DNA from 3 places in the Pseudomonas hygromyciniae genome. Region 3 is predicted to be linked to each of the others. Evidence: predicted binding sites of a transcription regulator. Region 3 holds the regulator's gene; each other region holds the start of a gene.
What was found. The regulator FliA, encoded in region 3, starts transcription of late flagellar genes. The targets are predictions, from matches to a motif close to CTAAAGTTTNNNNNNNNNNNGCCGNTAA.

Region 1 (4,195 bases), 2.1 Mb from region 3:
ATCACTTCCAGCACAGAACCGATCTGCTCGCTATTGGCCGCCAGCCCTTCGACCTGGGTCATCGCCGTACTCATATCGGCGGCGAGGTGGCCGATGCTGGTGGTGGTGCGGTCGATCACGGTCAGGCCGTCGCGGGTGGCCTGATCGGCATCCCGGGCGGCGTGTGCGGCCTGGGCGGCGCTGCGGGCGACGTCCTGGGCGGTGGCGCTCATCTCGTGGGAGGCGGTGGCCACCTGATCCACTTGGCGGTATTGCTGCTCCATGCCGGCACTGGTCTGGCTGGCAATCGCCGCCGATTGGTCGGCGGTGGTGCGCGCGTCCTGCACCGAGCGTTTGACCTCGGCAATGATTGGTTGCAGCTTGTCGAGGAAACGGTTGAACCAACTGGCCAGTTCACCGAGTTCGTCGCGCTTGTCGTAGGCCAGGCGCCTGGTCAGGTCGCCTTCGCCGCTGGCGATATCCTCCAGCATGCGGGCCACGCCGAGGATTGGCCGGGTGACGCTGCGGGCCATCAGCCATACCAATAGCAAACCGACAATCGCGGCGAGCAAGCCCAGGCCCAGTTCCAGCAAGGTGCCTTTGGTGTTGTCGGCATCCAGTTCGGCCTTGAGGGCTTGGGCGGGGCCGATCAGGACTTTTTCCGGCACGTCCAGCAACACGCCCCAGGACTTGCCATCGGGGATTGGCTGGAACGGCGCCAGTACCTTGAGTTGCTGGCCGGTGCGTAGGCTGTAGGTCTGGGTACTGCTGGCCATGGCACTGATCAGTTGTGCGCCGCTGGTGGTGTCGACGCTGTCCAGGCGCTGGCTGAGCTTGCTCGCATCCGGGCTATAGCCGGCGAGCAAACCCACCGGGCTGATGATGCTGACGTTGGTCTGGCCGTCATACAGCTTGCGGCTGGCATTCTGGCTGACCGCCTGCAGGCTGTTGAGGTTGATGTCCACCGACAGCGAGGCGATGACTTTGCCATTGACCGTGAGGGGGAACACGATGCTGGTGAGCAATACGTTCTGCCCGTCGATCACATAGAAGTACGGTTCGATCACGCACGGTTTGAGGGTGGTGCGCGGGCAGGTGAACCAGGTGTTGGCCTTTTCGCCGCTGGGGCCGATGCTGGTGTCGGACATGTCGCTTTCCGGCAGTGCCATCGAGGTCAGCTTACCGGGTGTCGGCTGCGACCAGTACAGGGCGAAGCGGCCCTTCTCGTTACTGCCCAGCTCTTGCTGGCCGGCAAACAACTCATCCTTGCCATCCAGGGCATTGGCTTCGAATACCAGAGACAGGCCCAGCAGATCCGGATTGGCCTGCAGCGCGGCCTTGACTTGGCGGGTCAGGTCTTCACGCAAGTCAAAGGCATCGAGGAAGCGTTTCTCGGCCTGTTCCCGCAAAAACAGCACCTGGCGCGAGAAACCATGGCCGTATTGGTAGGCGTCCATAAACTGCTGGCGGATGCCCAATGCCTGGACTTCACCCTGGGCTTCGATGCGCGATTGAGCCGCGACATTGAGCATCTGCGTGCTGGAGGTCTGGACCCGTTGTGAGCTCTGGTCCATCCGATACAGCGAAAGACCCACCAGCAGGGTCACGATCCCCAACAGACAAAGGCCGGCGAGGAGGGTGATTTTCCATTGAATGGACAGCTGCCTGAGCGACATGGAGATCCTTAACCTTTCGTTACGACAGAGATGATCCGTTGTATCGGCCGCATGGTTTTTTTCTTTATTCATACGATCAATTGAATTCTGTTTGCGACGTCGTGCTTTGACATGGCGCGCCGGCTGCTGCAAAGTGCGCGCCCTCTAATAAAACACCTTTTCTGTGTGTGCCGTGGTCGCCATTTGGCCAGGGCGCCGGCGTGTGTTGTTTTTATGTTTCTGTCTTGAGGTAGCCATGATTAACGCAGTAATCGCCGCGGTCGGTACCATGCTCGTGCTGAGCCTGTCCCGCGTGCATGTGGTCATCGCGATCATCGTCGGCGCCCTGGTCGGCGGCTTGACCGGTGGTCTTGGGATCGACGCGACGCTCAGCGCGTTCAACAGCGGCCTGGGCGGCGGTGCCACCGTGGCGCTGTCCTACGCATTGCTCGGTGCTTTCGCCGTGGCGATCGCCAAGTCCGGCCTGGCCCATGCCCTGGCGGACAAGGCCTTGCTGCTGGTGGGGCGCCAGGAGGCGAGCGGCGGCAATCACGTCAAATGGCTGCTGATCTGCCTGCTGGGGGCGGTGGCGATTGCCTCGCAGAACATCCTGCCGATCCATATCGCCTTTATTCCGCTGCTGGTGCCGCCTCTTCTGTATGTGCTGACCAAGCTGCAGATTGACCGGCGCCTGATCGCCTGTGTCATGACCTTCGGCCTGATCACCCCGTATATGTTCCTGCCGGTGGGCTTCGGCAACATCTTCCTCAACCAGATCCTGCTGGCCAACGTCGCCAAGAGTGGGGTGGATATCAGCCAGGTCAATGTCACCCACGCCATGGGTATCCCGGCGCTGGGCATGGTGTTCGGCCTGTTGGTGGCGGTGTTTATCAGCTATCGCAAAAAGCGCGTCTACGACCTGAAGAAAATCGAGCGGGTCGAGCAAGTGGCGGTGCAATACAACCCGCTGACCCTGCTGGTAGCCGGGCTGGCCATTGCCTCGGCCTTTATCATCCAGCTGTGGCTGGACTCGATGATCATCGGTGCCCTGGCGGGTTTCCTGATCTTCTCGGTGTCGGGCATCGTACGCTGGCGCGACACCGATGACCTGTTCACCGAAGGCATGAAGATGATGGCGATGATCGGCTTCATCATGATCGCTGCTTCCGGGTTTGCCGAAGTCCTCAAGGCCACCGGCCAGGTGCAGACGCTGGTGCAGGCCTCTGCGGCCTTGATCGGCCATAGTCGTGGCGTGGGCGCGTTGTTGATGTTGCTGGTGGGCCTGCTGGTGACCATGGGCATTGGCTCGTCGTTTTCCACCGTGCCGATCCTGGCGGCGATTTTCGTGCCGCTGTGTGTGCAACTGGGGTTCAGCCCCCTGGCCATTGTCTGCATCGTCGGCACCGCCGGCGCCCTGGGCGATGCCGGTTCGCCAGCGTCGGACTCCACCCTGGGACCGACCTCGGGTTTGAACATCGACGGCCAGCATCACCATATCTGGGACACCGTGGTCCCGACGTTCCTGCACTACAACCTGCCGTTGCTGGTGTTCGGCTGGTTTGCCGCGATGACCCTCTGACTTCTCCTGTAGGAGCGAGCTTGCTCGCGAAGGACTCAAGGGCACCGCGTCCATCCAGGCTGCCGGTGTTATTGCTGAGTTTTTTTCGCGAGCAAGCTCGCTCCTACAGTTTTCTCTTACAAGGCCGTTAACCTGTTAACGCTGCCCTATAAGAGAGAAGCTCCATGCGACTGAGTCTGAAGGCCAAAGTCCTGTCCCTTGCCGTACTGCCGGTGTTGTTGTTTGCCGTGGTCATCAGCCTGACCACGGTGTGGATCCTCAAGGAACAGGCGCGTAGCGAGGTGGCTGAAACCCGCGAGCGGCTGCTCAACAATGCCAAGGCCACCCTGCAGAGTTACGTGGAAGTGGCGATGACCACCATCAAGCCGCTGTACGACGCTGCCGCACCTGGCGATACAGAGGCGCGGGCGCAGGTGGTCAAGCTGTTGTCCAACACCACCTACGGCAAGGACGGATATTTCTTTGGCTACGACTCCGAGACCATCCGCCTGTTCAAGGGCAACAGCCCCGACGGTGTGGGCAAAAGCTTCAAGGACAACCGTGACCCCAACGGTGTCTACGTCAACCGCGACCTGGTGAAGGTCGGCAAGGACGGCACCCACTACCTTCAATACAGCTCCACGCAGCCTGGGCAAACCGAACTGGTGCCCAAACTCGGCTACACCGAATACTTGCCCAAGTGGGACATGGTGATCGGTACATCGGTCAACCTTGACGGTATCGACGCCCTGGTCAGCGAGGTGGAAGCCAAGGTCAACGAACGTATGGAAGGCGTGTTGTTGAGCATCGTCGGTATTGCCGTGGTCCTGTTATTGCTGATCGCGGCAGTGGGCATGGTGCTGGCCAATACCATCCTGCGCCCCTTGCACCTGATGAAGGCCAACCTCGACGATATCGCCGCCGGCGAGGGTGATTTGACCCGCCGCCTGGCAATCACCAGCCAGGACGAGTTGGGTGAACTGGCCGGTTCGTTCAACCGGTT
Region 2 (4,195 bases), 1.9 Mb from region 3:
TTTTTATGAAAATTTCTTCCTTTGATTCCTTAATCATGGTGCTCTATCCCGCGTGGTATTGGGCAAGAATATAGCAGCAGATTGACCGTTTCCGTCACGCCTGAAAAGCCGACGCACACACCGCGTTATCCGGCGATTTTTCATACCGGTACAAGTCCCGGCACTCAAAACCACCTCGATCAGAAAAACATGCCGTTTTCCGGGCGTTTAACAACCGGTAAACACGCTTCAATAATGTGTGAGAAAAGACTACCCCTTTGAGTCCGGACATATCGTGATTTCCCGCGCCCGCGACCGGGTGAGTTTCCCGGCGCGGTTTCAACTGGTAGCGGCGATGAACCCCTGCCCCTGCGGCTATATGGGCGAGCCCAGCGGGCGCTGTCGCTGCACGCCGGAGCAGATCCAGCGCTACCGCAACAAACTGTCCGGGCCGCTGCTGGACCGCATCGACCTGCACTTGACCGTCGCCCGGGAAACTACCGCCCTGAATCCTGATAAACAGGCCGGCGATGACACCGCCAGCGCTTCCCGACGTGTCGCCCAAGCGCGTGACTATCAGCAACGGCGCCAAGGTTGTGCCAATGCGTTTCTCGACCTGCCAGGGTTGCGTGAGCACTGCCAGCTGGAGAAAGTCGATGAAGGCTGGCTGGAGAGCGCCTGCGAACGCCTGACGCTATCGCTGCGGGCTGCGCATCGGTTGCTCAAGGTGGCACGGACCTTGGCGGATCTGGAGCAAGCAGATGCCATCGCTCGTCACCATCTGGCGGAGGCCCTGCAATATCGCCCGGCTGCGATGACTTGAGCCGAGCTCAGATCCCCTGTAGGAGCGGGCTTGCCCGCGATTGCGCCGGGTCATCCGACATATGCGGCGACTGATACACCGCCATCGCGGGCAAGCCCGCTCCCACAATTGATCGAGGGTGTTTCAACGAAACCGATCCACCTCATGCCGCAACCCCGCCGCCAACGTCTCCAGCTCCCTGGCGGTAATCGCCAGGTTCGAGACCACTTCACGCTGTTCACTATTGGCCAGTGCAATGCTCTGCAGGTTGCTGCTGAGCAAGGTCGCCGTGCTGCTTTGCTCCTGGGTGGCGGTGGTGATTGCGGCAAATTGCTGCCCCGCCGAGCGGCTTTGCTCGTCAATGCGCGCCAGGGCCGAGGCAACGTCGGCATTGCGCGACAAGCCTTCCTGCATCAGCACATTGCCCTGCTCCATGGTGCTGATGGCATTGCCGGTTTCTTGCTGGATGCTCTGGATCATCCCGGAGATCTCATCGGTGGCCTGGCGGGTGCGTGAGGCCAGGTTGCGCACCTCATCGGCAACCACGGCAAACCCACGCCCCTGCTCCCCAGCCCGTGCCGCTTCGATGGCCGCGTTGAGGGCCAACAGGTTGGTCTGGTCGGCAATCGAGGTGATCACGCCGACGATGCCACCGATTTCCTGGGAACGCTGGCCTAGGGTGTTGATCACCGTGGCCGTGCTGTTGAGCGCCGTGGCGATATGTTCCAGGGACGCGGACGCCTCCTGCATCGAGTTGCGGCCAATGCGGGTCTGCTGGGCATTTTCCTGGGCCAGGCGTTCGGTATTGCCCATGTTGTCGGCAATGTTCAACGAGGTGGCACTGAACTCTTCCACCGCGCCAGCCATGCTGGTGATCTCGCCGGACTGCTGCTCCATGCCTTCATAGGCCCCACCCGACAAGCCCGACAGCGCCTGGGCGCGGCTGTTGACCTCCTCGGCCGCCTCGCGGATATGCGAGACCATGGTCGACAGGGCCTCGCCCATCTGGTTGAAGCTGCGCGCCAATTGACCGATTTCGTCCTGGCTGGAGACATTCAGCCGCGCACTCAAATCACCGGCGCCCAGGGCTTGCGCCTGGCGCACCAGGTCGCCCAAAGGCTGCAATTTACTGCGCAGCAACCAGACCGCCGCCCCCACGGCCAGCAGCATCGCCAGCACACTGCCAATCACCAGGCGGATACCCACGGCCCAGGTCACAGCACGGATCTCAGCCTTGGGCATGCTCGCCACCACCGACCACGGGCCGCCGTCAAACGGCACGGCAACGCTGTAGAAGTCTTCGCCCCGGTCGCTCCAGAACCGCCCCTGGCCGGGCTTTTGCGCCAACTCCAGGATCACCGGAACCGCCTGCTCCAACGCTTGCACGCCGGCAGGCGGCACCAGCCAGTGCTTTTGCTCGTCCAGTAGCGCCAGCGAGCCCGTCTGGCCAATGCGAAAACGCTTGAGGTTGGCGAACTGGGCGTTCTGCGCATCGGTGTAGTCAAAACCGATAAACAACACCGCAATCACCTTGCCGCTGGCGTCGCTCACTGGGCTGTATTGGGTCATGTAGGAGCGCTCGAACAGCACCGCGCGACCAATGTAGCTCTGCCCGGCGAGCAGGCGCTGGTAGGCTGGGCTCTGGCGATCCAGCACAGTGCCGATGGCGCGGTTGCCGTCCTGCTTGGTCAGGGAGGTACTGATGCGGATAAAGTCTTCGCCGCTGCGCACAAACACCGTGGCCACGCCGCCGGACATCTGTTTGAACTCATCGACCTCGTCGAAGTTGTTGTTCAGCACCGCATCGCCCAGGTAGAGACTCGGGGTCGGTACCCCGGCCACATTCACCGTCTGCTCGGCATGCACACTCAGCCCGGCGCCAAAGCGCTTTTCAAACAACCCGCTCAAACGCTGGGTGCTCTCGCGCAAGGTGCTGTGGAAGGTATTGAGTTGGTCGGCGAGCAAACGCGCTTCGCTGGCCAGGTGTTCTTCACGGGTCTGCAGGTTGGCCGAATCAAGGGAGCGTAGGGCAAACACGGTGCTGCCGCTGATCACGACAGCCAATATGACCGCCAAGGCGATGCCCAGCTGCGAAGCTATGCGGGCGCGGGGTTGAGACATGACTGCTCCTGGCCGCGGCCCGGATCTTCCTGATCTCATAGCGCTAATCGGCGAATTTCTTGAATTGGGGGCACGCTGAGCCGCAACTAATGGCAGCTGCGACACACCTACTTCGGCGGCCGGGGTCAATACTTGAGCAAATCACAGGGGTATCACTCCAACGCATTGTTGGCGGGCGCTGCATCGATTCAGTCGAGCTGTTCCACTGCCGGCAGTGCCATGGCCCGCACTTCACTTTGCAGGAAGTCCGACAGCCTGCGCAGGCGCTCACCGCCGGGGCGGGTCTTGGGCCAGACCAGGTAGTAGCTTTCGCCGCTGGCCACCGCAGTAGGCCAAGGCAGACTCAAACGGCCTTGGGCCACATCCTCGGCGACCATCAACAGGTCGCCCATGGACACGCCGTAGCCCCGGGCGGCAGCAATCATGCCCAGCTCCAGCGTATCGAACACCTGCCCGCCCTTGATGGCGACGCGGGAGGCCAACCCCGTTCGCTGCAACCAGCGCCGCCAATCACGCCGGTCCGGCGTCGGGTGCAGCAGTTCCGCGCCGGCCAGGCGTTCCACATCCCAGGGGCCATCGTTGAGCAAGTTCGGAGCGCCAACCGGGATCAGCAATTCAGGAAACAGGTAACTGGCTTCCCAGTCCGCAGGAAAGTGCCCATCGCTCAGCAGTACCGCGCAGTCGAACGGTTCCTGGTTGAAGTCCACTTCATCGATGCTCATCCACGCGCTGGTCAACTGCACCTCATTGCCCGGCTGCAGATGCCGGAACCGACTCAGCCGCGCCAGTAACCAGCGCATGGTCAGGGTCGACGGGGCCTTCATGCGCAAGATGTCGTCCTCGGCATTCAAGGTATGACAAGCACGCTCCAGGGCGGCAAACCCCTCGCGCACGCCGGGCAACAGCAGACGCGCCGACTCGGTGAGCTGCAAGGTGCGCCCGCTGCGCTGGAACAGGCGGCAGGCGAAGTGCTCCTCCAGGGTGCGGATATGTCGGCTGACCGCACTTTGGGTGATGGACAGCTCTTCGGCGGCACGGGTGAACGAGTTGTGCCGGGACGCTGCTTCAAACGCGCGCAGGGCATACAGCGGAGGAAGGCGACGAGACATGAGGAAAACTCCGACGGCTTGATCCGCAAACCCTACCAGAATCGTCCTGGCATGAGTTTTAATCATGTGACTGATCGCATTTATCCCTTTGTGCAAAGCGCTGCGAGCGCCGAGAATCAACCCCTCTACCCTTTGTGCAAATATTGAGCGTGATGATCATGCAGCATCCGGCGCGTACCGAACT
Region 3 (4,195 bases):
GTTGCGGGGTGGCGGCAGTAATCGGAGCGCGTTCACGCACTTCGTTGAACATGCCATTGACCGCGTCCAGGGCTTCGAGGATCACGTCCATCAATTCCGAATCAACGTGCCGCTCACCCTTGCGCAGGATGTCGAACACGTTTTCGGCGATGTGGCAGCACTCCACCAGCTCATGGAGCTGGAGGAAGCCGGCGCCCCCTTTTACAGTGTGAAAACCGCGAAAAATTGCATTGAGCAGGTTCGCATCATCCGGTCGGCTTTCCAGCTCGACCAGTTGCTCGGACAACTGCTCTAGAATTTCGCCGGCCTCTACAAGGAAATCCTGAAGGATTTCTTCATCGGCGCCGAAGCTCATATTGCGTGCTCCTTAGAAGCCTAAACTGGACAGCAAATCGTCTACGTCATCTTGACCTGACATAACGTCTTCACGTTTATCGGCATGAATCTGCGGACCTTCACCCTTGGCGAGGTGTTTTTGTGGATCTTTTTCCGAGAGGATCGCTTCGCGGTCATGTTCAATGCCGGCAAAACGGTCGACTTGGCCAGCCATCAGCACCAGTTTGAGCAGGTTGCTTTCCACTTCGGTGACCAACAGGGTCACGCGCTTGATCACCTGACCGGTGAGGTCCTGGTAATCCTGGGCCAGCAGGATGTCATTGAGGTTGCTGGAAACCGTGCGGTTTTCCTGCTCGCTGCGTGACAGAAAACCTTCGACCCGACGCGCCAGCTCACGAAATTCTTCAGCACCGACTTCGCGGCGCATGAAACGCCCCCAGTCAGCGCTCAACGCCTTGGCCTCATTGGCCATGCCGTTGACCAGGGGCGTGGCGTTTTCCACCAGGTCCATGGTGCGATTGGCTGCCGCCTCAGTCAGCCTGACCACATAGGACAAGCGTTCGGTGGCATCAGTGATCTGCGAGATTTCCTCGGCCTGGGGCATGTGCGGGTCGATCTGGAAATTGACGATCGCACTGTGCAACTCACGGGTGAGCTTGCCCACTTCCTGGTACAGGCCGCGGTCGCGGGTCTGGTTGAGCTCATGGATCAACTGCACTGCGTCGCCGAACTGGCCTTTTTCCAGGCTTTCGACGAGTTGGTGAGCATGTTTTTTCAGGGTCGACTCAAAGTCGGCCTGCGATGATTCTTTATGCTCCATAGCTCCCCCGTGGCAGCATCAATGACCGATGCGTTCGAAGATTTTTTCAATCTTCTCTTTCAAGGCCAGTGCAGTGAATGGCTTGACCACGTAGCCGTTGACCCCCGCCTGGGCGGCTTCGATGATCTGTTCACGCTTGGCTTCAGCGGTCACCATCAGCACAGGCAGGCTGCGCAGTTTTTCATCCGCGCGCACGTGGCGCAGTAGATCAATGCCGGTCATGCCAGGCATGTTCCAGTCAGTTACCAGAAAGTCGATGCTCCCGCTGTTGAGGATCGGAATCGCAGTAATGCCGTCATCCGCCTCGACCGTGTTAGTGAACCCAAGGTCACGCAACAGGTTTTTTATGATCCGCCGCATCGTTGAGAAGTCATCAACGATGAGGATTTTCATGTTCTTGTCCAATTCGACCTCCAAGCAGTCTTAAACGCGTCCAGCACCTGGGCGCGCCATATCATTCAACAGGCATTACACAAAAAGGACTGCTAGGGCACTCCACGAGCCGCTCCCGCCCGGCTCGCGCCCTGGCGGTTATCGTTCACAGTGTCCCCACACTGCCTGTCAGCGCGCTCGCCACTCTCCCAAACGCCCCCGCAAGCGGGCCGCGCATTGGCTATGTAGCTGGCTGACCCGCGATTCGCTGACCCCCAGGACCTCACCGATTTCCTTGAGGTTCAGCTCTTCGTCGTAGTACAGCGCCAACACCAGCCGCTCACGCTCCGGCAGATTGGCAATCGCGTCCGCCAGGGCGCCCTGGAAGCGTTCATCTTCCAGGTCGCGTGAAGGCTCCTGGTGAGCGCTCGCGCCGTCCTCGTGCAGCCCTTCATGTTCGCCGTCCTGTAGCAGGTCGTCGAAACTGAACAGGCGGCTGCCCAAGGTATCGTTCAAAATCCCGTAGTAATCGTCGAGACTCAATTGGAGTTCGGCCGCAACTTCGTGATCTTTAGCGTCGCGACCGGTTTTTGCTTCAATTGAGCGAATTGCGTCACTCACCATCCGGGTATTGCGGTGGACCGAACGCGGCGCCCAATCACCTTTACGCACTTCATCGAGCATCGCGCCACGGATACGGATACCCGCATACGTCTCGAAACTCGCCCCCTTGCTCGCGTCGTACTTGGTCGACACTTCGAGCAAGCCGATCATCCCGGCCTGGATCAGGTCTTCGACCTGGACACTGGCGGGCAGGCGTGCCAGCAGGTGGTAGGCAATGCGCTTGACCAGAGGCGCATAGCGCTCGATCAATTCGCCCTGGCTGTCACGCGCTGATTTTTTGTAAAGGTTGTAGCCGCTGGCTGTCATAGCACCGGTCCTGCACTCGTCTGATGCACCAATCGCTCGACGAAAAACTCCAGATGCCCCCGGGGATTGGCGGGCAGTGGCCAGGTATCGACCTTCTGAGCAATTGCCTTGAACGCCAACGAGCATTTCGAACGAGGGAACGCTTCGTAGACTGCACGCTGCTTTTGCACAGCCTTGCGCACACACTCGTCATAGGGAACTGCGCCGACGTATTGTAAGGCGACATCGAGGAAGCGATCCGTGACCTTGGTCAACTTGGCGAACAGGTTGCGCCCTTCTTGTGGGCTCTGGGCCATGTTGGCCAGCACACGGAAGCGGTTCATGCCGTAGTCACGGTTGAGCAGTTTGATCAGGGCGTAAGCGTCGGTGATCGAGGTGGGTTCGTCGCAGACCACCAGCAACACTTCTTGGGCGGCGCGCACGAAGCTGACTACCGACTCGCCAATCCCGGCAGCGGTGTCGATCACCAGCACGTCGAGGTTGTCGCCGATATCACTGAAGGCCTGGATCAGGCCGGCATGCTGCGCCGGGCTCAGATGCACCATGCTCTGGGTGCCGGAGGCGGCCGGGACGATACGAATCCCCCCTGGCCCCTGCAACAGCACATCGCGCAGCTCACAGCGGCCCTCTATGACATCGGCCAGGGTGTGTTTGGGCGTCAGTCCCAGCAGAACGTCAACGTTCGCCAGGCCCAGGTCGGCATCCAGCAGCATGACGCGGCGGCCAAGCTCTGCCAGGGCCAGGGACAAATTCACTGACACGTTAGTTTTCCCGACGCCACCTTTGCCGCCGGTCACCGCGATCACCTGTACGGGATGCATGCTGCCCATGTTCTTTCTTTACCTTGTCTTGCTTAGCCGCAGGCTACATAGGGTGGCCGCGGTAGCAGACCATCGATGTAGGTACATTGCACTGTGTTTCATGTTGCCTTCAGCCGACCCGCTTGGCTGGGTTGTGATAGAGGTCGGCGAACATATCCGCCATAGCCTCTTCACTGGGTTCATCCTGCATTTGCACACTGACTGCACGGCTGACCAACTGATGACGGCGCGGCAGATGCAAGTCATCCGGGATCCGCGGCCCGTCGGTCAGGTAGGCGACCGGTAATTCATGGCTGATGGCAAGGCTCAACACTTCGCCAAGGCTTGCGGTTTCATCCAGCTTAGTCAGGATGCAACCGGCCAGCCCGCAACGCTTGTAGCTGTGGTACGCAGCAGTCAGAACCTGTTTTTGGCTGGTTGTTGCAAGTACCAGGTAATTTTTCGACTTGATCCCGCGCCCGGCCAGGCTTTCCAGCTGCATGCGCAACGCCGGATCGCTGGCTTGCAGGCCGGCGGTATCGATCAGCACCACGCGCTTGCGCAGCAGCGGGTCGAGGGCGTTGGCCAGGGATTGGCCCGGGTCGACATGGGTCACCGGTACATTGAGGATGCGGCCCAACGTCTTGAGCTGTTCCTGGGCACCGATGCGGTAGCTGTCCATGCTCACCAGCGCAATATTGTGGGCGCCGTACTTGAGTACATAACGGGCGGCCAGCTTGGCCAGGGTGGTGGTCTTGCCCATGCCGGCAGGGCCGACCATGGCAATCACGCCACCTTCTTCAAGGGGTTCGATTTCCGGGGTCTGGATCATCCGCGCCAGGTGGGCCAGCAACATGCGCCAGGCTTGGCGAGGCTCTTCAATGCCGGTGGTCAGCTCCAGCAGGTCGCGCGACAACGGGCCGGACAAGCCGATGCG

Region 1: JTY93_RS30280 (methyl-accepting chemotaxis protein) is a predicted target of FliA. The motif match lies at 1,696-1,723, and genes of this name have one in related genera.
Region 2: JTY93_RS26595 (methyl-accepting chemotaxis protein) is a predicted target of FliA. The motif match lies at 3,012-3,039, and genes of this name have one in related genera.

The regions. Positions count from the first base shown of each region.
Region 1 covers NZ_CP070506.1:3,798,532-3,802,726, reverse strand. The annotation lists gene JTY93_RS30280 (methyl-accepting chemotaxis protein) at 1-1,655, opposite strand, end outside; gene JTY93_RS16755 (Na+/H+ antiporter family protein) at 1,894-3,213, shown strand; gene ctpM (methyl-accepting chemotaxis protein CtpM) at 3,378-4,195, shown strand, end outside.
Region 2 covers NZ_CP070506.1:5,860,224-5,864,418, forward strand. The annotation lists gene JTY93_RS26585 (hypothetical protein) at 1-37, opposite strand, end outside; partial or broken gene JTY93_RS26590 (ATP-binding protein) at 254-802, shown strand; gene JTY93_RS26595 (methyl-accepting chemotaxis protein) at 926-2,902, opposite strand; gene JTY93_RS26600 (LysR substrate-binding domain-containing protein) at 3,091-4,011, opposite strand; gene JTY93_RS26605 (NorM family multidrug efflux MATE transporter) at 4,164-4,195, shown strand, end outside.
Region 3 covers NZ_CP070506.1:1,738,689-1,742,883, reverse strand. The annotation lists gene JTY93_RS07685 (chemotaxis protein CheA) at 1-355, opposite strand, end outside; gene JTY93_RS07680 (protein phosphatase CheZ) at 368-1,156, opposite strand; gene JTY93_RS07675 (chemotaxis response regulator CheY) at 1,175-1,549, opposite strand; gene fliA (RNA polymerase sigma factor FliA) at 1,718-2,458, opposite strand; gene fleN (MinD/ParA family protein) at 2,455-3,288, opposite strand; gene flhF (flagellar biosynthesis GTPase FlhF) at 3,389-4,195, opposite strand, start outside.